3 regions of the Nitratidesulfovibrio sp. 1201_IL3209 genome follow, and region 1 is predicted to be linked to each of the others. Evidence: predicted binding sites of a transcription regulator. Region 1 holds the regulator's gene; each other region holds the start of a gene.
The links. Region 1 encodes sigma-54, which starts transcription at its own class of promoters, with help from an activator protein. Its sites were predicted from a motif close to CTGGCACGGNNNNTGCTT; they were not measured.
Positions count from the first base shown of each region.

Region 2: a site for sigma-54 is predicted at 1,774-1,791, ahead of hpsG ((2S)-3-sulfopropanediol dehydratase). Genes of this name have one in related genera too.
Region 3: a site for sigma-54 is predicted at 1,629-1,646, ahead of V6B97_RS11815 (DUF5320 domain-containing protein). Genes of this name have one in related genera too.

Region 1 covers NZ_JBAIYT010000036.1:23,748-30,807, reverse strand. Annotated here, with positions in the region: gene V6B97_RS14555 (CTP synthase) at 1-97, shown strand, start outside; gene kdsA (3-deoxy-8-phosphooctulonate synthase) at 479-1,345, shown strand; gene V6B97_RS14545 (KdsC family phosphatase) at 1,335-1,874, shown strand; gene lptC (LPS export ABC transporter periplasmic protein LptC) at 1,871-2,656, shown strand; gene V6B97_RS14535 (LptA/OstA family protein) at 2,653-3,369, shown strand; gene lptB (LPS export ABC transporter ATP-binding protein) at 3,366-4,091, shown strand; gene rpoN (RNA polymerase factor sigma-54) at 4,386-5,828, shown strand; gene hpf (ribosome hibernation-promoting factor, HPF/YfiA family) at 5,953-6,498, shown strand; gene V6B97_RS14515 (PTS sugar transporter subunit IIA) at 6,508-6,957, shown strand.
Region 2 covers NZ_JBAIYT010000003.1:130,202-137,261, forward strand. Annotated here, with positions in the region: gene hpsG ((2S)-3-sulfopropanediol dehydratase) at 1-1,699, opposite strand, end outside; gene thrC (threonine synthase) at 2,117-3,535, opposite strand; gene plsY (glycerol-3-phosphate 1-O-acyltransferase PlsY) at 3,729-4,442, opposite strand; gene V6B97_RS03370 (ribonuclease catalytic domain-containing protein) at 4,557-6,764, opposite strand.
Region 3 covers NZ_JBAIYT010000024.1:47,723-54,782, forward strand. Annotated here, with positions in the region: gene V6B97_RS11810 (sigma-54 interaction domain-containing protein) at 107-1,468, opposite strand; gene V6B97_RS11815 (DUF5320 domain-containing protein) at 1,700-2,080, shown strand; gene V6B97_RS11820 (ATP-binding protein) at 2,163-3,305, shown strand; gene V6B97_RS11825 (ATP-binding protein) at 3,293-4,219, shown strand; gene V6B97_RS11830 (hypothetical protein) at 4,553-4,819, shown strand; gene selB (selenocysteine-specific translation elongation factor) at 4,913-6,871, opposite strand.

The DNA of each region.
Region 1 (7,060 bases):
CCCCGAGTTCAAGTCCAACCCCATGCGCCCGCACCCCCTGTTCCGCGAGTTCATCAAGGCGGCCAAGAAGGAAGCCATGGGCGGCAGGAAGAAGTAGCCGCCGTACCGGGCGCGTGCCCCCCCGGACGTGCTTGCCCCGGACGAGTTCATCACTGACACGGTGCAACGCGCCTTCCCCGGCGGAAGGCGCGTTGCCGTCTGTGCGCGGTACGCCCCGGCCCTTGACGCGCCGCGATTCCGTCGCATTGTTAATCGTCGGCCCATGGCCGGATCACCGCCGCTGGATCACCGCCAACCCGATGTGGCGAAAGCCGCCGACTGATGGTAAAAGCGTCCGGCGGGGCAGGGGGACGCGCCGTTTCCGTCCCGCGCCCATTCTGGATATGACGCAGCATCTTTCCGGAACGCGCCGCCAGCCGCGCACGCCAGCCAGCGTGCCCAAGGCCCGGCGGCCGCGCGCCGTCCACCACGGAGACCCATGCATCCCGAAGCCCCCAGCACCACCCCGGCCGCTGCCGCCGCCTCCGGCGGCCTGACGCCGGAGGCCCTGTACGAACGCCTTGCGGCGCGCCGCTTCATCTTTGCCGGCCCCTGCGCCCTGGAAAGCCTGGAACTTGCCCTGGACACCGCCCACGCCGTGCGCGAGGCGGCCGAGGCCGCCGGGCTGTTCGCCGTGTTCAAGAGCTCGTGGGACAAGGCCAACCGCACCTCGCTGGACGGTTTTCGCGGTCCCGGCCTTGCGCGCGGCATGGAATGGCTGGCCCGCATCAAGCAGGAAACCGGCCTGCCCGTGGTCACCGACATCCACGAGCCGGAACAGGCGAAACCGGTGGCCGAAGTGGCCGACGTGCTCCAGATTCCCGCCTTCCTGTGCCGCCAGACCAGCCTGCTGCTGGCCGCCGCCCAGACCGGCCGGGTGGTCAACGTCAAGAAGGGCCAGTTCGTGGCCCCGTGGGACATGGCCCCGGCCCTGGACAAGCTGCGCTCCACCGGCAACCGGCGAATCCTGCTGACCGAACGCGGGGCCAGCTTCGGCTACAACAATCTGGTGGTGGACTTCCGCTCGCTGCCCATCATGCAGGGTTTCGGCGTGCCGGTGGTGTTCGACGCCACCCACTCGGTGCAGTTGCCCGGCGGCAAGGGCGCCTCGTCCGGCGGCGACCGCAGCTTCGTGCCCATGCTGTCCCGCGCGGCCGTGGCCGCCGGGGTGGACGGGGTGTTCCTGGAAACCCACCCCGACCCGGACCACGCCCTGTGCGACGGCCCCAACAGCTGGCCGCTGGACAGGCTGGCCCCGCTGCTGCGCGATTTCGCCGCCCTCTGGAGCCTGCCGTATGCAAGCTGAAGACCTGGCCCAAGATCTGGCCCGGTCCATCGCGCTGCTGGTGCTGGACGTGGACGGGGTGATGACCGACGGCGGCCTGTACTATGATGACGAGGGCCGGGTGACCAAGCGCTTCAACGTGCAGGACGGCCTGGGCATCAAGCTGGCGCAGGCGGCGGGCATCACCGTGGCGGTGATCACCGGGCTCACCTCCGGCGCGGTGGAAGCGCGCATCCGCGGCCTGGGCATCACCGACTACCACGCGGGCTTCCTGCACAAGTCGGACTGCATCGACGGAATCCGCCGCAAGCACGACCTTGAATGGTCGCAGGTGGCCTACCTTGGCGACGACTGGGTGGACTTCGGCCCCATGAAGCTGGTGGGCCTGCCCATGGCCGTGGCCAACGCCCAGCCCGAGGTCAAGGCCCTGGCCCGCTATGTGACCACCGCCAGCGGCGGGCACGGCGCGGTGCGCGAGGCCATCCGCTTCCTGCTGGCCCAGCAGGGGCTGCTGGACCGCATGCTGGAAAGCTGGCCGGAGCAGGCATGAGACGCCGTACGCTGTGGGCCTTGCTCGTGGTCGCGCTGCTGGTGGGCGGCGCCGCCGCGTGGCGCTGGCAGGCCGGGGTGCGCAAGGCCCTGGAGTCGGCCATTTCCGGCGGCGTCACCGATTCCGCGACGCTGGAAGAGGCCGTGGGCGTGGCCATGAAGGGCATAGAACTGGTGCAGGGCGAAAAGGGCATCGAACTGTGGCGGCTGAAGGCCACCTGGGCCCAGTTGCGCCAGAGCAACAACGTCATCGACGTGGACAGCCCGGACCTCGTCTACCAGATGGACGGCGGCAGGCAGTTGCGCATCGTGGCGCAGAAGGGTGAAGTCCAGCAGCAGGTGCAACTGGTGCGCATGTGGGACGACGTGCACGCCACCCACGACCGTCATGAGTTGTTCTCCAGCCTGATGGTGTACAACGGCACCAGCCGGACCATGTATTTTCCCGAAGGGGCGCGCATAGAGGGCCAGAGCCTGTCGGGCAACGCCACCAGGCTGGAATGGGACGTGGCCGCCGACGTGCTGCGCGGCAGCGACGGGGTGTCGCTGCTGCTCATGCCGCGCGCCGGCGACAAGAACGGGCAGGGCGCGGCGCAGCCCAAGGCCGCCGTGGCCGCTCCGCGCAAGGCCGATGCCGCGGGAAAATCCACCCAGGCCCACCCCGCGCCCGGACAGGCCGCCCGAAAGCCTTCAGGCCAGACACATTCAGGCCAGACGCCCAAGGCCGCGAAGGTCGCGCCGCAGGGCGCTTCCAAGCCAACCAAGCAGGAGTCCAAGCAATGAGATATGCCGGCATCCGCTCCGCGCTGTGCGTGGCGCTGCTGTTGACCTTTTCGGCATCCACCGTGGTCCCCGCCGTGGCGGCCGACGCCAGGCCCGCCAGCGCCGCCCGACGTGACGTGCCCACCGCCGTCAAGTCCGACCGCATGCAGTACGACGCCAAGGGCCAGGTGGTGGTCTTCGAGGGCACCGTGTACGTGCAGCGCCCCGACTTCGAGATGTGGGCGGAACGCATCACCCTGCACCTCAAGAAGAAGTCCGCCAAGCCCGGCAGGGAAAACGCCGGGGGCGACGCGGCCCAGGGTGGCCAATCCGGCCAGTCGGGCCAATCCGGCCAGTCCGGAATGTCGGGCATGGACGCGGGCGAAATCGACCGCATCGTGGCCGAGCGCAACGTGCGCATGAAGCGCGAGAACCGCACCGGCGAATGCGAGAAGGCCACCTACACCGTGGACACCGCCGTGCTGGTCATGGAAGGCAACCCCGTGCTGCACGAGGGCGACAACAGCATCAAGGGCGAGGTCATCACCTTCTACACCCGCGAGAACCGCAGCGAAGTGCGCGGTTCGTCCACCAAGCGGGTGCAGGCGGTGTTCACCTCGTCCGGCGACGTGAACCCCCTCGGCGAGTCCAGGGACAACGGCAAGGATGCCGCCAAGGGCGGCGACAAGAGTGACGCCAGGGACGACGCCAAGGCCAAGGGAGCGGCCCAGTGACCTCGGTGCTGCGCGGAGAGGACCTGCACAAGCAGTTCGGCCAGCGCGAGGTGGTGCGCGGCGTCTCGCTGTCCGTGACCCAGGGCGAGACCGTGGGGCTGCTGGGCCCCAACGGCGCGGGCAAGACCACCACCTTCTACATGCTCATCGGCATCATCAAGCCCACTGCGGGAAGGGTGGAGCTTGACGGCCGCGACATCGCCGACTGGCCCCTGCACGAGCGCGCCAGGGTGGGGCTGAGCTACCTGCCGCAGGAAAGCTCCATCTTCCGGCGGCTCACGGTGCGCCAGAACTTGCAGATGATCCTGGAGCACACCGGGCTTTCCAAGGCCCGGCAGAAGGAACGCTCGGACATGCTGCTGGCGGACTTCGGCATCACCCACCTGGCCGATTCCGTGGCCATGCACCTGTCCGGCGGCGAACGGCGTCGCCTGGAGATCGCGCGGTCCATGATCCGCGAGCCCAAGTTCATCCTGCTGGACGAGCCCTTCGCGGGCATCGACCCGCTGGCCGTGGACGACATCCAGCAACTGATCACCGGCCTGCGCGACCGGGGCATCGGGGTGCTCATCTCCGACCACAACGTGCGCGAAACCCTGCACATCTGCGACCGGGCCTACCTTGTGCACCAGGGCGAGGTGATCCTGGAGGGCACGCCCGCGCATATCGTGGACAACCCGCGCGCGCGGGACGTGTATCTGGGCGAAGGATTCTCCCTGTAGCGGGCCCGCGCATGCATCGTACGCCAGCGGCGTCCTCCGGCTTCCGGGAGACGCCGTTTTCGTTTTTATGACAGTGTGTTGCGTGCATGCGCAAGGTTGCCCCGCGAAATGGCGCGAGCGGTTGCATACTTCTTGCTTCTATGGCATGGTTCACCTAACCTCTTGGGGATGGGAACACATTTTCACTGTGGGCCGTTTCTTGCTTGACGCCGCGCGCAGCGTCGCGTCGTCATCTCGTTCGGCCTCAACGCAAGGTGCATAGGGCCTCGACAAGGGTCCAGGGGTTGTCCACGCATGGCATTGGAACTCAGGCAACAGCTCAAGCTCACCCAGCAACTGGTGATGACGCCGCAACTGCAACAGGCCATCCGGCTGTTGCAGCTTTCGCGGCTGGAGCTTGTCGAGACGGTGCAGCAGGAACTGCTGGAAAACCCGTTTCTGGAAGAAGCCCAGGACGAGGGACCGCAGGCCGAGGCATCCGACCAGCGTGACGCCGCCACCGATACCGCCACCGCCGCAGATATCGCCTACGACCGCGAGATCGCCCGCGAAGCCGACTGGGAGGACTACCTGGGCGACTTCGCCAGCACCAGCCGCCAGTCCACGGTGCGCGAATCGGAACTGCCGGAGGAGATGACCTCGTTCGAGGCGCGCTACGCCGCCAAGCCCTCGCTGGAAGGGCACCTGATGTGGCAGTTGCGCCTGTCCTCGCTCACCGAGCGCCAGAAGGACATCGGCGAGGTGATCATCGGCAACATCGCCTCGTCGGGCTACCTGCACGCCACCCTCGACGAAATCGCCGAGATGGCGGGCGTGGCCCCGGCCGAGGTGGAGCCGGTGCTGCACGCCCTGCAACGCTTCGACCCCGTGGGAGTGGCCGCCCGCACCGCGCAGGAATGTCTGCTGGTGCAGATAGAAATGCTGGGCTACACGCGCGACAAGGTGCTGGTGGAACTGGTGCGCGACCACCTGGAAGACCTCGAGAAGCGCCGCTACAAGCCGTTGCTGCGCAAGTTCCGCCTGACCATGGAGGACCTGAAGGAATACCTGGACCTCATCCAGACCCTGGACCCCATGCCCGGCGCCAGCTACGGCGGGGGCGACCCGCAGTTCGTCAGCCCCGACGTGTACGTCTACAGGTACGACGACGACTTCATCATCATGCTCAACGAGGATGGCCTGCCGCACCTGCAACTGAGCACCATGTACGAGCGGTCCGCCGCGGCGGCCGCGTCGGCGGGCGAGCGCGAATATTTCCAGGAAAAGATGCGCTCGGCCTCGTGGCTCATCAAGAGCCTGTACCAGCGCCAGCGCACGCTGTACAAGGTGGTGGAATCCATCGTGAAGTACCAGCGGGGCTTTTTCGAGGACGGGGTGTCGCGCCTGAAGCCGCTGATCCTCAAGGACATCGCCGACGACATCGGCATGCACGAATCCACGGTCAGCCGCATCACCACCAGCAAGTACGTGGCTACCCCGCACGGCATCGTGGAGTTGAAGTTCTTCTTCAACAGCGCGCTGGAACTGGACGACGGCAGCCAGGTGGGCTCCGAGAGCGTGAAGGCGCTGATCAAGAAGCTGATCGGCGATGAAGACCCCAGGGAACCCCTGAGCGACGAGCGCATCGGCGAAATTCTGAAGGAACAGCTCAAAGTCAATATTGCCCGCAGGACCGTTGCGAAGTATCGTACTGCCATGGACATTCCCTCCTCTTCCAAGCGGAAGGAACTGTTCTGACGGCCCGTGCCCCCGCGCCCGACCCGGCGACCAGGGGGGCACCCGTCGCCGGCGGCGCATCCGGCAGCCGCACCCCGCGTGCGGGCCGCGCGCCGCATTCCCCCTCTCACCACTGGAGGAGCGTATGAACATCGCCTTCACCTTCAAGAACTTCGAACCCTCCGACCACCTGAAGAAGTACGCCCGCCGCCGCCTTGAAAAGCTTGGCCGGTTCGTCGGCAAGTCCGCCCTGGACATGCAGGTGAACCTTTCCGTCGACAAGTTCCGCCACAAGGCGGAAGTGCAGATGGCCGGCGACGGGTTCACCCTGTCCGCCATGGAACAGTCCGAAGACATGTACGCCACCCTCGACCTGGTGCTGGAAAAGCTGGAATCGCAGCTGCGCAAGCAGGTGGAAAAGCTGAAGGACCGTCGCCGCTCCGTCCAGTCCGAAAGGGTGGGCAAGGGCATCGACGTGTTCACCTTCAGCACCATGGGCGAAGGCGAGGACCGCACCATCGTCGGCACCGACCACTTCGCCCCCAAGCCCATGCACGTGGACGAGGCGGCCATGCAGCTCGACCAGGGCGACAACGAGTTCCTGGTGTTCCTGAACGCCGAGGTGGAACGCGTGAACATCATCTACCGGCGTCGCAACGGCGATTTCGGCCTTATCGATCCGGTCGTCTAGGCGTCGTACATGAGGCTTTCGGAGTATCTTCACGATGATCTGATCCTGCCCGAGCTCTCCGCCGGCACCAAGAAGGACGTGCTGGCGGAACTCGTGCAGGCCGTGGTGCGGCGGCATCCCGAAGTGGATGCCGCCGTTGCGCTGGGCGTGCTGCTGGACCGCGAGGGCTTGGGCACCACCGGCATCGGCGACGGGGTGGCCATCCCCCACGGCAAGCTGGCGTCCATCGGCGACATCGTGGTGGCCGTGGGGCGCAGCGTGCCCGGCCTGGACTTCGACGCGCTGGACATGAAGCCCTGCCACCTCTTTTTCCTGGTGCTGGCCCCGGAGCAGGTGGCGGGCATGCACCTGCGCATCCTGGCCCACATCTCGCGCCTGCTGAAGGACCCGCAGTTCCGCCGCGCCATGCTCGAGGCGCCGGACGGCGAGGCCTTCCGGGCGATCATGCGGACCACCTGACCCCTGTGCCCCCTGTGCCCCATGACGCCGGCACGACGGAACGACCGGGCAGGGCGGGCCTTGGCCGCATCATCCGTCGTCAGGCCGTAACGCGCATGCTCTA
Region 2 (7,060 bases), on a different contig from region 1:
GGTCCTTGCAGTCCTCCACGCACAGGTCGTGCAGCACCGAGGCGAAGGGCGAGGCGAAGTGCAGCGGCCGCAGGCAGTCCACCACGTACTGCTGGGTGAAGGCCTTGGACAGCAGGTTCATGTGCTGGGCCTTGTAGGCTTCCCAGAACTGCTCCCAGGTGGCGAAGGTGGCGGGGTCGCCGGTTTCCGGGCCGATCAGGTCGTCCTGCCCGTATTTCAGCATCCGCCCGTTGTGCATGGTCATTTCCATGGCCGTGGCGAAGTTGATGTACACGCAGCCGGAGGTGTAGGTGTCGCGGTTGGGCATGCGCGCCTCGGTGCAGCCCGACACGGCGTAGTCTAGGGCGTCGCGGAAGGGCGCGCCCTTGGCCACGTACAGCGGAATCACTTCCTCGTCGTTGATCAGCTTGGGGAAGCCGGAGCCGTCCTTGATGGTTTCGGCCACCTCGTACAGGAAGCGTTCCGGCGAGCGGGAGTGGATGCGGGCGGCCAGGTCCGGGTAGTTCAGCGGGAATTCGCGCTTGGAACGCAGGAACAGGTAGGTCAGGTCGTTGGTGGCGTCGTGGCCGTCCGGGGTCTGGCCGCCGATGGTCACGGCCTCCCAGTGGGCGTAGCCTTCGTTGAATTCGTTGCCGGTGGGGTTGATGTACAGGTCGATGAACTGGGCCATCTCCACCCACATGCACTCCAGAAGCTCCATGGCGTCTTCTTCGGTGATGCGGCCCTCGGCAAGGTCTTTCGCGTAGTAGGGGTGGAAGTACTGGTCCATGCGCCCGTTGGAGATGATGGCGCTGGATTTCTGCTCGATGCGCGAGAACATCTGCACGAACCATTGCGATTGCACGGCCTCGTGAAAGGTGCGCGCGGGATGGGCGGGCACGTGCTCGCAGATGGCGGCAAGGAGCAGCAGTTCCCGCTTGCGCGCGGGGTTCCTTTCGGCGGCGGCCTGCGCGCGGGCGAGGCCGGCGTGGCGCCCGGCCCAGATCATGAAGGCGTCGCACACGATGACCATGGCTTCCAGGAAGGGCTTCCTCTCCCGGTTGTCGATGGGGCTGTCCGGGTCCAGCCGCGCCATGCGGGCCAGCATTTCGGCCTTGATGTCCAGCATGCCGCGCGAGAGCACCTTTTCGTAGTCGTGCACCCATTGCAGGGCGGAACGGTAGGACGAGGTTTCGCTGACCACGAACTTGGACTTCAGGCCAGAGGCGTCGGTGTAGGTGACGTTGCGCAACTCTTCGGGCAGGGCGCCGTTGAGATGCTCGTGGTAGGTCCTGCCTTCCCAGTAGGGGGCGATTTCGTCGAGGATGATGGCGATGTCCGCGTCGGAGATGCGGAACGGGCTCTTGGCGCGGTTCGGCAGGTCGCGCATGACCACGCCGTAGAAGTCGCCGTCGATTTCCGGGTACAGGATGCCGTAGCGGCCGAACTGCCCGGCCCGGCCCGCGATGAGTTGGCCGGGAGTGATGTACACGGTCATCTTCTCGGCGCAGTTCTTCAGGGCCTTGGCCCAGCGCAGGGCCAGCAACTGGCCCTCGGTGGCGCGCATGGACTCGGTGAAGTAGCGGGCGCGCTCCACGTCGATGAACGGAACCTGGTACTGGAAGGTTTCGAGAATGGAGTAGACGCGCTCGCGCCCGGTCCTGTCCGGTTCCGGGTTCTGCAGGCGCACTTCCTGGGGGGACAGGCAGCAGGTGGTCATCAGGAGTCTCCCGGGGCATGGCCCGTGTGAGGTTGGCTGCGAATGCACGGCACATGCATGAACTGCGATGGCCTAAGCATCGAGCGTGCCACCTGTGGAAAGAAAGTTAATCCGGCGTATTGGAATTTTTTCATGACCGCGCGGCGAGCCGGGGCCACCAGACGGAACGTTGCAGAAATGCGACTTATGGAAATATTCGCGTTGTATTTCATGATGATGAATGTGATTGTGCATAATGACACAAGGCGGTGGCGTCGCAAAAATGCGCCGCCGGCTGCGGGCCTTGCCCGGCGGCACACCGCCGGAGACGGCGGGGGACATGCATGAAAAACGCGGCGCACGGAGTTCTTCCGTGCGCCGCGCCGTATTCGCGGATGTGTCGGAAACCTGCGGGGCGCGGAGCCCCGCGTGCCTGCGTCAGCCCTTCCTTGCCAGGCCCAGCCGGGCCACCACGGCCTCGGCGGCGGCCAGGGTGTACGCCTCGGGCGACAGGCGCGCCTTGTCCTCGGGGCTGACCACCAGCGCGGGCGCGTTGGACAGGGCGGGGTCCGGGGTCACGCCGTACTCGGGCGGGAAACTGTTGGTGAAGTACATGTCCTGAAAGCCCGCGAACTTCAGGCTGTGCGCCGTGGCGTCGAGCACGGCGTGCTCGTCGGGCGAGACCAGGCCCAGTTCCCGGGCCTTGATCAGCCCGGCCAGGCATTCGCCGCCCTGGGTGCAGGCGATGTGCCCGTGGCGGTTGCCCCGGATCATGGCGTCCATGATCTCCTGCTCGGTCACCTGCACCACGCAGAAGGCGCGCTCGCCGCCCTTGGCGATGAACCTGTCCGCCAGCGCCTTCACGCGCGGGAAGGACACCGGGTTGCCGATCATGGCGGCCTGGGCCACGCTGGGCTGCACGGTGACGGGGGTGTAGGTGCGCTTGGCCGGGTCCGTCTGGCTGTAGTAGCGCCACACCGGGTCGGCATGGTGCGACTGCACGCCGATGACCCTGGGCAGGGCGTCGATGACGCCTAGGCGCAGCAGTTTCAGGAAGCCCGCCATGATGGCCGTGACGTTGCCCGCATTGCCGATGGGCACGAACACGCACTGGCCCTTCATGTCCCAGCCGTACCACTGGGCCACCTCGAAGGCGTAGGATTCCTGGCCCAGGATGCGCCAGCTGTTCTTGGAGTTCAGCAGGGCCACCCGGTAGTTTTCGGCCAGGTGCTCGACCACCTTCATGCAGTCGTCGAACACGCCGGGAATCTCCAGCACCGTGGCCCCGCTGCCCAGCGGCTGCGAAAGCTGCTGCGGGGTGACCTTGCCGTGGGGCAGCAGCACCACCGACTTCACCGGCCCGCCCACGTACGAGGCGTACAGCGCGGCGGCGGCCGAGGTGTCGCCGGTGGAGGCGCACACGGTGAGCACCTCGTCCCAGCCGTGCTTGCGCACCAGCGCCTTCAGGTAGCTGAACGCGCAGGCCATGCCCCGGTCCTTGAACGATGCGCTGGGGTTCTGCCCGTCGTTCTTGAAGGCGAAGGGGACGCCCACTCCGTCGCGCAGGGCGGGGGCCGCCTCCACGATGGGGGTGTTGCCCTCGCCCAGGTACACGATGTCCTCTTCTTCCAGCACCGGGGCCATCAACTCGTAGAAGCGGAAGATGCCGCGCAGGGCGGTGGTGCGGGTGGCGGCGCGGGCGTCGAACAGGGCGCGCCATTCAGGTCCGGTGCGCAGGGCCGCCAGCCTGTCGAAATCGAGGTCTTCGAGCAGGTACACCCCGCCGCAACCGGGGCAGGTGTACAGCAGTTCGTCGATGCCGCGGCGCTCTCCGCAGCCGAGGCAGACGTACTCCATCCGCGTGCGCGCGGACGGAAAGTCGTGGCCGGGTGCGGGACAGGGCATGGGGCTGGGCATGGGGCAGGACATGGGACCGGTCTCCTTGGTTCCTTGGCTATCTCGTGATGCGATTGCGTTGTGGCGTCGGCCAGCCCGCCCCGGTCACGGGGCCTCCGTGCGGCGGGCAGTGCGGAACCGGACGCCCGGAAAACTACTTGTCCGGCGTGGCGCCGGGTTCGCCGTGCGCGGCGCAGCCGCACCCGCAGGGGGCCTGCCCGTCTGTCTCAGCGGCCGGGGCGGCGGCATCGTCAGCCGTGCAGCCACTGCCCGCCGCGTCGTGGTGCTTCTTCTGCCAGGGCTTTTCCTCGCCGCGCGCCAGCCGTCCGATGTTCTCGCGGTGGCTCCAGTACACCAGGGCCATGACCACCAGCGCCAGCGGCAGCAGCTTCCACTTGCCGTAGATCAGCAGGAACACGGGCAGGGCCGTGACCAGGGTCAGCGAGCCCAGCGAGACGAAGCCCGAGCGCCAGATGACCAGCAGGCAGGCGATGCCCGCCAGCACCAGTTGCCAGAAGGCCAGCGGAATGAACACGCCCACCGTGGTGGCCACCGCCTTGCCCCCCTTGAAGCCCAGGAAGCAGGAATGCAGGTGGCCCAGCAGGGCGGCCAGCGCCGTCAGGCTGTGGAAAAACGTGGAATCGCTGAACGACAGGGCGATGGCCACGGGCAGCGCACCCTTCAGCGCGTCGCAGACCAGGGTGGCCACGCCCCACTTGGCGCCGCACAGCCGGGCCACGTTGGTGGCCCCCACGTTGCGGCTGCCGCCGGTGCGCGGGTCCACCCCGCAGAAGGTGCGGGCGAACACCAGCCCGAAGGGAATGGAGCCCATGACGTAGGCGATGGCGATCCAAAGCAGGTTACCCATCATGATCGTGCCTCCTGCGGGGGCTGGGTGGGTGGAATGTCGCGGTGGCGGCCACCGTGGTCGCGGGCGCGCCGTCCCTGCCGGGAGGCTGCGTCCGCCGGACTCACAATGCCGTCACTCTTCTTCCGCGTCCAGTATCTGGATTTCGTTGTTCAGGGGGTGGATCTTGCCCACCCGCACCCGGAAGTGCTGGCCGGGGTTCACCTTGTCGCCGAAGGTGGCGCGCCGCCCGCGCAGGAACAGCTGTTCGCGCGGCAGGCTGACGGTGACGAAGGCGTCGTTCTCTTCCGTGACCACGGCGTGCCACCACGTCTTGTCGCCCTTCTGGCGAAAGTGCAGCAGCTTCCAGTAGCGCGGGCGGAAGCGCTGCACCTGCCCGGCCGCGTCCAGCCGGGCGTTCAGCAGGGGCAGCATGGCGTCCAGTTCGTCGCGGGTCCAGCGGCCCTGCCCGGTGGCCAGGGCGTGCAGCACCTGGGTTTCGTTGATCAGGTCGGGGTAGCGGCGCAGCGGCGAGGTGACCGGGCTGTACGCGGGCACCCCGATGCCCGCGTGGGGTCGGGGCGAGGTTTCCAGCAGCGACGAGGCCAGGGCCTTGACCACCCGCGCCACCTCGTGCGGGGCGCGCCACACCCCGGCGTATTCGCGGGGGATGCCCACGTCCTGGGTGCGGTGCAGCAGGGCCACGCGGTTTTCCCCGGCCCAGCGGGCCACCCCGGCGTTGGCGAGGATCATCATCTCGGCCACGATGGACTGGCTGCGCGGCGTGGCGGGCTGGTCCGCGATGTCCACCATGGTGGCCGCGCCCTCGCCGGACAAGGTCACCTTGGGATCGTCGCGTTCGATGATCACCGCCCCGCGCCCGATGCGGTGGGCTTGCAGCGCGCGGGCCAGCCTGTCGGCCACGGCCAGCCTGTCCGCGTGGGGCGCGGCCGCGTTGTCCGGCAGGGGGGCGGGCGCGGCGGTGGCGTCGTCCGCCGCGTCCCGCGCGTCGGGGTCGCCCGCCAGCATGGCCGCCATCAGGTCGTCGCCGGGGGGCGGGGCCGATTCGGCGGGAGTCATGGCGGTCAGGCAGGCTTCGCAATCCTCGTAGGTCAGGTTGGCGGCAAGGTTCACCCATGCGCCGCCGGGCACGCAGGATTGCAGTTCGCCGTCCGGGCCGACTTCCATGGCCAGCACCAGCGCGGGCCGGTCCTGCCCGGCCAGCAGGCTGAAGAAGCCGGTGCCCAGTTCTTCGGGCAGCATGTGGTGGGTGGCTTCCGGCAGGTAGATGCTGGTGGCGCGGCGCAGCACCGCCTTGTCCAGTTCGCTGCCGTAGGGCCAGGCCAGGGCCGGGCAGGCCAGGGCCAGCCACAGCCGGAAGCCCCCGTCGCCGCGCGGTTCGATGTGGAAGGCGTCGTCGATGTCGCGGGTGGTGGCCGAGTCTATGGAGATGAACGGGGTGTCCAGCGGTTCGCGCCGGGCGGATTGCACGGCCGCGCGCAGGGCGGCGATGTCGCCCTCGTGGCGGCTGGCCCAGCCGTTGCCGGGGTCGTAGCCCGCGCGGTCCATCCAGAAATTGTGGTGTTCGGGCACCAGGCCCCAGGTTTTCGCCAGGTGCAGGGCCAGGTGCGGGTCGTCGGGCAGGCCCTTGGTCACCTGCTTCCAGACCGCCTCGGAGTCGTGGTCGTCCGGGTCGGCCAGGCGGGTCATGACCAGCGCGGCCAGTTGTTCGGCGATGTCCGGGGCGGGGCGTTCCGGCGAGGTTTCCGGCGGCAGGGTGCGGCGGCGCGAGTGCACGTCCCACAGGATGCGTACGAACTCGTGCCCGGCGGCCACCAGGGCTTCGCGCTGGCGGGTGGCCTCCTGCTCGGCCATGCGGGCGTCCACCTTTTCGGCGGTGTAGACCTCGAAGTCGGGCGGCTGGAACTTGAAGTGGGTCTTGCAGGCCAGCATGGCGCGGCCCAGGGCGGCCAGGTCGTCCACTTCGGGGGCTTCCCACAGCAGTTCCGCGAACCATTCCAGCGAGGCGCGGTCCACCTCGCCCTGGGCCAGGGTCCAGAGGTCCAGCGGGTCGAGGGTGGTTTCGCGGTCGTCGCGGCGCTGGCGGTGCAGTTCCAGCAGGTCGATGATCTGCTGGCGGCCGTAGTCGCCGGAGTAGACCGGGCCGGACCAGGGCAGCAGGCGGTTGGTGGCGAGCTTGGTTTCGCGGCGGTTGGCCAGCAGCAGGCGCAGCTTGCCCGCCTGTTCTTCGAGCACCCAGGCCGTTACCGGGCGGTTGCCCTGCATGAATTCCACGATGCACCCCGGGCCGGGGTAGCGCACGATGCCGGATGGTGCCGCCATGTTTCCCGCTTGGTTTGGTGGGTGAAGCCTGCCGTTGGGCTGGATGAGGGTTGGGGTGGTGGTGCCGCGTGGTTTAGCGCGGTGCGCCATGTCAGCGCGGTGGCGCTGCGGGCGGAATTCGCGCTTTGCGGACGCCATCCGTAAGGCTCGCAAGCTCGCCTAACGGCTGCCGCCTTTTGGCGCCGGACTGCGTTGAATCAAGATTTTTGATGCTCACGTACAAGAGTACAGCGCTGCTTTCGCCATCCGTAAGGTTCGCGCGTTGCGCTCGCCTAACGGCTGCCGATCTGCGCTCA
Region 3 (7,060 bases), on a different contig from region 1:
AAATGGGCGCAAAATACGCCCATCTTTCCTCTGGCGGCGACACCGCCGCAGCCCGTGACCCGTCTTGCCGCGCCGTCAGGCCCGCCTCCCGTCCACGCCGGGCGGCTCAGCCCGCCCCGCCGCCCTTCAGGATGCGCCGCAGGGTATCCTTGGAAATGTCCAGTTCGCGGCAGGCCGCCATGACCCGTCCGCCATGCCGCCGCAGGGCCTCGCGCGCAGCGGCCAGCTTGGCGGCGGCCATGGTGCGCGGCCCGGCGGGAACCGCCGCTACGGTCCCGCCCGCCGCTGGCGCGGACCCGGCCGACGGCGCCTGCGCGCCCAGCAGGTATTCCGGCAGGTGTTCCAACTGGATGAACCCGCGCGGGCACAGGATGAACGCATACTCGACGATGTTCTCCAGTTCGCGCACGTTGCCGGGAAAGGGATAGCGCAGCAACAGGTGCAGCACGTCCTCGGACACGCCCTCGATATCCTTGCCGCTCAGCAGGTTGCGCTGCGACACGAAGTGTTCGAGCAGCAGGGGGATGTCCTCCGGCCGCTCGCGCAGGGCGGGCAGGCGCAGCATGACCACGTTGAGCCGGTAGTACAGGTCGCTGCGGAAGGCCCCCGTGCCCGCCATGCGTTCCAGGTCGCGGTTGGTGGCGGCGATGACCCGCGCGGGCGCGGCCTGGGGCCGCACCCCGCCCAACGGCTCGTACACCTTCTCCTGCAACACCCGCAAAATCTTCACCTGCAACGGCAGCGGCATGTCGCCTATCTCGTCGAGGAAGATGGTGCCGTCGTCCACCAGGGCGAAGCGCCCCGGCTTGTCGCGCCGCGCGTCGGTGAACGCCCCGGCCTTGTAGCCGAACAGTTCCGATTCCAGCAGGTGTTCCGGCAGGGCCCCGCAGTTCACCCCCACGAAGGGCCTGCCCCGCCGGGGGCCGAGGTTGTGGATGGCGCGGGCGAACAGTTCCTTGCCGGTGCCCGATTCGCCCAGCACCAGCACGGGCGCGTCGCTGGCCGCCACCTGCGGCAGGATGCCCAGCAGGCGGATCATGGCCGCGCTGCGGGTGACGATGTCCTCCACCGTGTGCTGGCCGTCCAGTTGCTTGCGCATCAGGTGCAGGACGGAAAGGTCGCGGAAGGTCTCCACCCCGCCCATCAGCCTGCCGCGCCGGTCGCGCAGGGGCGCGCCGCTGATGCTCACGGGCACCTTGCGGCCGTCCGGGCGCAGGATGAACACCGAGCGGTTGCCCAACGGCATGTCCTGCTCGATGCACGCCCGCAGCACGCAGGCCCCGTCGCAAATGCTGGAATGGAACACGTCGCGGCAGCGCCTGCCCAGGGCCTCGTGCGGGGGCACCCCGGTGATGGCCGCCGCCGCCCGGTTGAACGAGGTGATGCGCCAGTCGAGGTCCACGGTGAACACGCCGTCGGCCACGCTTTCCATGATGGCTTCGCAGGATATGTCGCGCGGCAGGGCCATGGGGGGCTCCTTTTTCCGGATGCAGTGCGCCGCGTGGCGCGGCATTGTCGGTTGTCGTGTACGCAAGCATTCACGTACCACGTGGGCGCGTTTTGCGCCCGCTTTTTCTCCAGGCGCTTCATGCCCATCATAATAGACCAGTATCATTGACCGTCATGTGCTGGAACGGTTCCTGCTCATCGACAACCGTGGCCGCGTGGTCACGGTTTCACCTGTAATCAGGAGGCGCATATGCCTGGCATGAACGGAACAGGTCCCCTGGGGCAGGGCCCCGGCACCGGACGCGGCATGGGCCGCTGCGGCGCGGCACGGGCACGGCGCGGGTCCGCCGGCCGCCCGTATCCGCCCGTGGCCGAGGACGCGAGCGCGGAGGCTTCCGCCCTTGACGAGTTGGCCGCCAACCTCGGCAACGTCCTCGACACGGCACGGGACGTCATCGACGCCTTGCGGCCGGACAACGGCCGGGGCAACGGGCAAAGGTTCGGCAAGGGCGCCGGACGGGGTACCGGGCAGGGTCGCGGGCAGGGGTTCGGGTCCGGGCGCGGACAGGGGCACGGACGGGGACGCGGACGCGGCCCGGCCGTTCCGCCAGCCACCGGCGACGGCCGATGACGGCCACCGGCAATCCGGCAGGCCGCCCGGGAAACGCCGTCCCCGGCGGCCTGCATGCGCGCGGTACGGCGACGGAGGCCGCATGAAACTGGCCATTGCCAGCGGCAAGGGGGGCACGGGCAAGACCACCGTGGCCGTGAACCTTGCCGCGCTGCTTTCCGCGCGGGGGCACCTTGTGGCGCTTGCCGACTGCGACGTGGAGGAGCCCAACGCGCACCTGTTCCTGCCCGTGGAATGGAAGACGCGCGAGCACTGCACCCTGCCCGTGCCCAAGGTGAACGAAACCCTGTGCCTCGGGGCGACGTGCCGCCGCTGCGTGGATGCCTGCCGCTTCAAGGCGCTGGCGTTCATGGGCGATGCGGTGCTGGACTTTCCGGACCTGTGCCACGGCTGCGGGCTGTGCGCCCTGGTCTGCCCCACGGGCGCCATGACCTCCGCCACGCGCCTGGTGGGCGAGGTGCGCGGCGGCATCGCCCGCATCCGCCCGGCCATGGGCAACGGCATCGACCCGGCGGAAAAGGATCCCGCACGCCCTGGTGCAGCGCCCACCCTGCGCTTTCGCGACGGCGTGCTGCGCATCGGCGAGGCCATGGCCACGCCGCTGATCAAGGCGGTGAAGGATGTCCCCCCTCCGGTCGCGCCTGTTGCGCGGAAAGGGGTGGCGCCGGGGCCGTGCGTCTTCGTCATCCGCGACTGCCCGCCGGGCGTCGCCTGCGCCGCCATCAACGCCGTGCACGACGCCGATCTGCTGTTGCTGGTGGCCGAGCCCTCGCCCTTCGGCCTGCACGACCTGCGCCTGGCCGTGGGCCTTGCGCGGCACCTGCGCCTGCCGCATGCCGTGGTGCTGAATCGGGCCGGAATGGGGACCGGGATGAGCCCGCCCGGCGCAACTCCGGCGGGGGGCGACCCCGTGCGCGACTGGGCCGCGCGCGAAGGCGTGCCCCTGTTCGGCGTCATCCCCTTCAGCCGGGCGGCGGCGGAATGCGGGGCCACCGGCAGCCTGGTGCACGACGCCGCCCCGGAGGTGCGCGCGGCCTACACCCGGCTGGCGGACGCGCTGGTGGTCATGGCCAGGGACACCCGCCGGCCGTGCCGTCCGTGGGAAGGCATGGGGCTGGCCGGATCGGCCGGACTGGCCGGACCGGCCCGACCGGCGGGGTCGGCCGAAGAAACCGGAGAAGCCGGAAGCGCCACTGGCGGGAAGGAGCGGACATGCGGCAGATAGTGGTCATCAGCGGCAAGGGAGGCACGGGCAAGACCAGCGTCACGGCGGCGCTGGCGGCCGTGGCCCGCGAGAACGCCGCCCCGGCGGGGGCCGCGCGGGAAGACGGAGCGCCGCCGCCCGCCCTGGTGCTGGCCGACTGCGACGTGGACGCCTCGGACCTGCACCTGCTGCTGGCGCCCGTGGTGCGCGAACGGCACGACTTTCACAGCGGCGTGCTGGCCCGCATCGACGCCGGCCTCTGCACCCGTTGCGGAGCATGCACCGCGGCATGCCGCTACGGCGCCCTGGACGCGCCCCCATGCGTGACGCGCGAGATGTGCGAGGGCTGCGGCGCCTGCGCCCACGTCTGTCCCGAGGGGGCCGTGGCGCTGGACGAACGCCGCTGCGGCGAATGGTACGTCTCCGACACCCGCTGCGGCCCCATGGTGCACGCGGCCCTCGGCATGGGCGAGGAAAATTCCGGCAAACTGGTGAGCACGGTACGCACCCGCGCCCGTGAAATCGCCGAGGTGCTCGGCGCGGACACCGTGCTCATCGATGGCTCGCCGGGGGTGGGCTGCCCGGTCATCGCCTCGCTGGCCGGTGCCGACACGGCCCTGCTGGTGACGGAACCCACCGTCTCGGCCCTGCACGACCTGGAGCGGGTGCACGCCCTGACCCGGCATTTCGGCGTCCGCGCGGCCGTGCTGCTGAACAAGGCGGACATCCACACCGGCATGGCCCGCCACATCGAGGCGTTCTGCGGCGACCACGCGCTGCCCCTGCTCGGCAGCCTGCCCCATTCGCCGGTATTCATGGCCGCCCAGTTCGCCGGGCTTTCCGTGCCGGAATTCGCCCCCCACGCCGAAGGCGCCCTGTTCCGCGAGGCGTGGCGCAGGCTGCGCGCCCTTGCGGACGTGGAAGCCGGGGCGTGACGGGCGGACCGCCGGGCCACGGCGCCCGGCGCACCGCGCCCAGCCCCCTTCCACCGTGCGGAATGGCACAGGGCGGCTGGCGGCCTTCACGTTTTCCGGCCGCTCCCTGTTTTTCGAATCCCCGCGACATGACATGAAAACCTGCGGCACGCGTGCCGGACCACAGGTTTTTCCCTGCCCGCGCATCTCACGCGATTGACAGAAAATGCGTGGCGGCGCTATAGTTATCGTTCCTGTTTTTTAAAGATATCCGTATCCTGCATGCAGGACGGATGGCCCCGCGGGCCGCCGCCAAGGGAAGCCCCGCGGCGGGGACCGGCCATAACGAGGTTCATGATGCACGACGATGTCGAACATCTGCTGAAACACCACCAGGCCGCCATGGAGCGTCACGAACGCGCCATGCACGAGGCCGAGCGCAAGCGCCGCCAGGACGAGGAACGCCTGAACCAGGCCTATGTGGCCCTGCGCCAGCGCCTTGCCGCCCAGCCCGACCCCGACGCCGGGAACGTGGTGCTGCCGCCCCCGCCCGGCATGGCCGGGCCTTCGCAGGGCACCTTCACCGGCCTTCTGGGCAGCCTGCGCGCGCTGCTGTTCTGAGCTTTCGCCGCCGCAAACGAAACGTCACCACCGGGTCCGCCCGATGGTGACGTTCTTTCATGCCCTCTGAAAACGATGTGGACGCTTCGCGGGCTAGCGGCCTCTCAGTTGCCGCTTGTCCCCCACGCGGATGGTCACGCGTTCCTTGTCGAAGTATTCCAGCAGCGGAATCACGTACTTGCGCGAAAGGCCGCCCGACAGTTCCTTGAAGCCCGCCGGGTCCAGGTCGTCGTGGGTGTCGAACCACGCGGCCACGCGGGCCTTCAGGGCCGCCATCACCGGCCCCGGAAAGTACAGTCCGTCCTTCACCTTCACCAGTTCCCCGGCGTCCTGCAACAGCTTGAACACCGCCGCCGCCTCCTTGAATTCCAGCCCCAGCGGGTCCAGCACGTCCTTCACGTTGGGGGGGCTGCTGCCCCCTTCGGCGTAGGCGGCGCGGATCCTGGCGCGCAGCCCTTCCTGGTCCGAGGCCAGCGACACCTTGTGCCCCGGCAGGCGCAGCACGTCGCCCTCGGCCACCAGTTCGCCCGACTTCAGCAGCCGTTCCACGATGAAATGCACCAGCTTGGGATGCAGCCCCCGGCCCCACCCGGCGGACAGCGCGCCCCGCGCCATGCCGGGCTTCAGCGGTTCGCGGGCGTGGAATTCCGCCGCGCGGGCCAGGCACCCCGCCCCCAGGCGGCGCACCGTCTCCGCGTCCACGTAGGCGCGCTCGTCGCGGTCGAAGCAGAACACCTGCCCCTTGGCCCCCAGCGCTTGCAGGGCCTTGTCCAGCCGCTTCGACTCAAGGTTGGTCAGCACGGAAAGCTGGGCGAACCGCGCCCCGGCCGAGCCCGCCAGCCGCAGCAGGGCCAGGGTGGCCGCCTCGGGCGTTCCGCCGTCGCCCGCGTCACGGGTGTCCTGGGCGCCGGGCACGTCGGGCAGGCCATCCAGCAGGGCCAGCCTGGCAGCGAATTCCGGATCGCGGCGGCGCAGGTCCAGCCCCAGCGGGTGCAGCACCGGGCCGCCCGCCACCGTGCGCAGCGGCGAGAACGAGCGCACCACGCAGCGGTCGCCCGCCACGCCCACCATGGGCTCGGTGAAGCGCACCTCGCACAGGGCGGTTTCGCCGGGGGCCAGCTTGTCCCGATCGGGGAAGTACAGCCGCGCCAGCACCTCGCGCGCGCCGTGGTGAAAGTGCACCTCGGTGCGGTTTTTCAGCGGGGTGGGCGCGGACGACAGGCAGGTCAGCCGGGTCATCCAGCGCATGGACGGAAACAGCGTGCCGGGATGGGCCAGCACGTCGCCGCGCTGCACCTCCTCCACGTCCAGCCCCTGCACGTTGACGGCGGTGCGCCGCCCGGCCGGGGCCACGTCCACCGGGCCGCCGTGGCTTTGCAGGCCGCGCACCCTGGTCAGCGTGCCGCCGGGGTACAGCAACACCTCGTCGCCCACCTTCACGCTGCCGGACACCATGGTGCCGGTGACCACCGTGCCGTGCCCCTTCATGGTGAACACGCGGTCCACGGGCAGGCGGAACAGGTCGCTGCGGCGCACCGGGCGCAGTTCGCGCTCCAGCGTCACCAGGTGTTCACGCAGCGCGTCCAGCCCCTGGCCCGTGGCCGACGACACCGGAAAGATGGGCGCGCCCTCAAGGAAGGTTCCGGCCAGGAACCCGGCCACGTCCTCGCGCGCCAGTTCCAGCCATTCCGGGTCCACCATGTCCACCTTGGTCAGGGCCACCAGCCCGTGCCGGATGCCCAGCAGCGAGCAGATTTCCAGGTGTTCGCGGGTCTGGGGCATCACCCCCTCGTCCGCCGCGATGACCAGCATGACGAAGTCGATGCCCGATGCCCCGGCCACCATGTTCTTGACGAAGCGCTCGTGCCCCGGCACGTCCACGATGCCCATCCGGCCGCCGCCCGGCAGATCGACGAACGCGAAGCCGAGCTCGATGGTGATGCCCCGGCGCTTTTCCTCTTCCAGCCGGTCGCAGTCGATGCCGGTCAGCGCGCGGACCAGCGAGGTCTTGCCGTGGTCGATATGTCCTGCGGTGCCCATGACGACAGGCATGCGTGTACTCCTGAATGGTATGCCCCGGCGGAAAGCATGTTGCACGCCTCCGGCGGGGAGCGTTCTTTTTCGCCTCCGGCGGGCAAGGGGCTTCGCCCCCTGCACCCCCTTCAATGGTCCTTACGAAGCAAGCACGAGGACCGCATGGGAGCGGCAAGGGCGCGAGCCGACAAAGACGGGCAGACAACC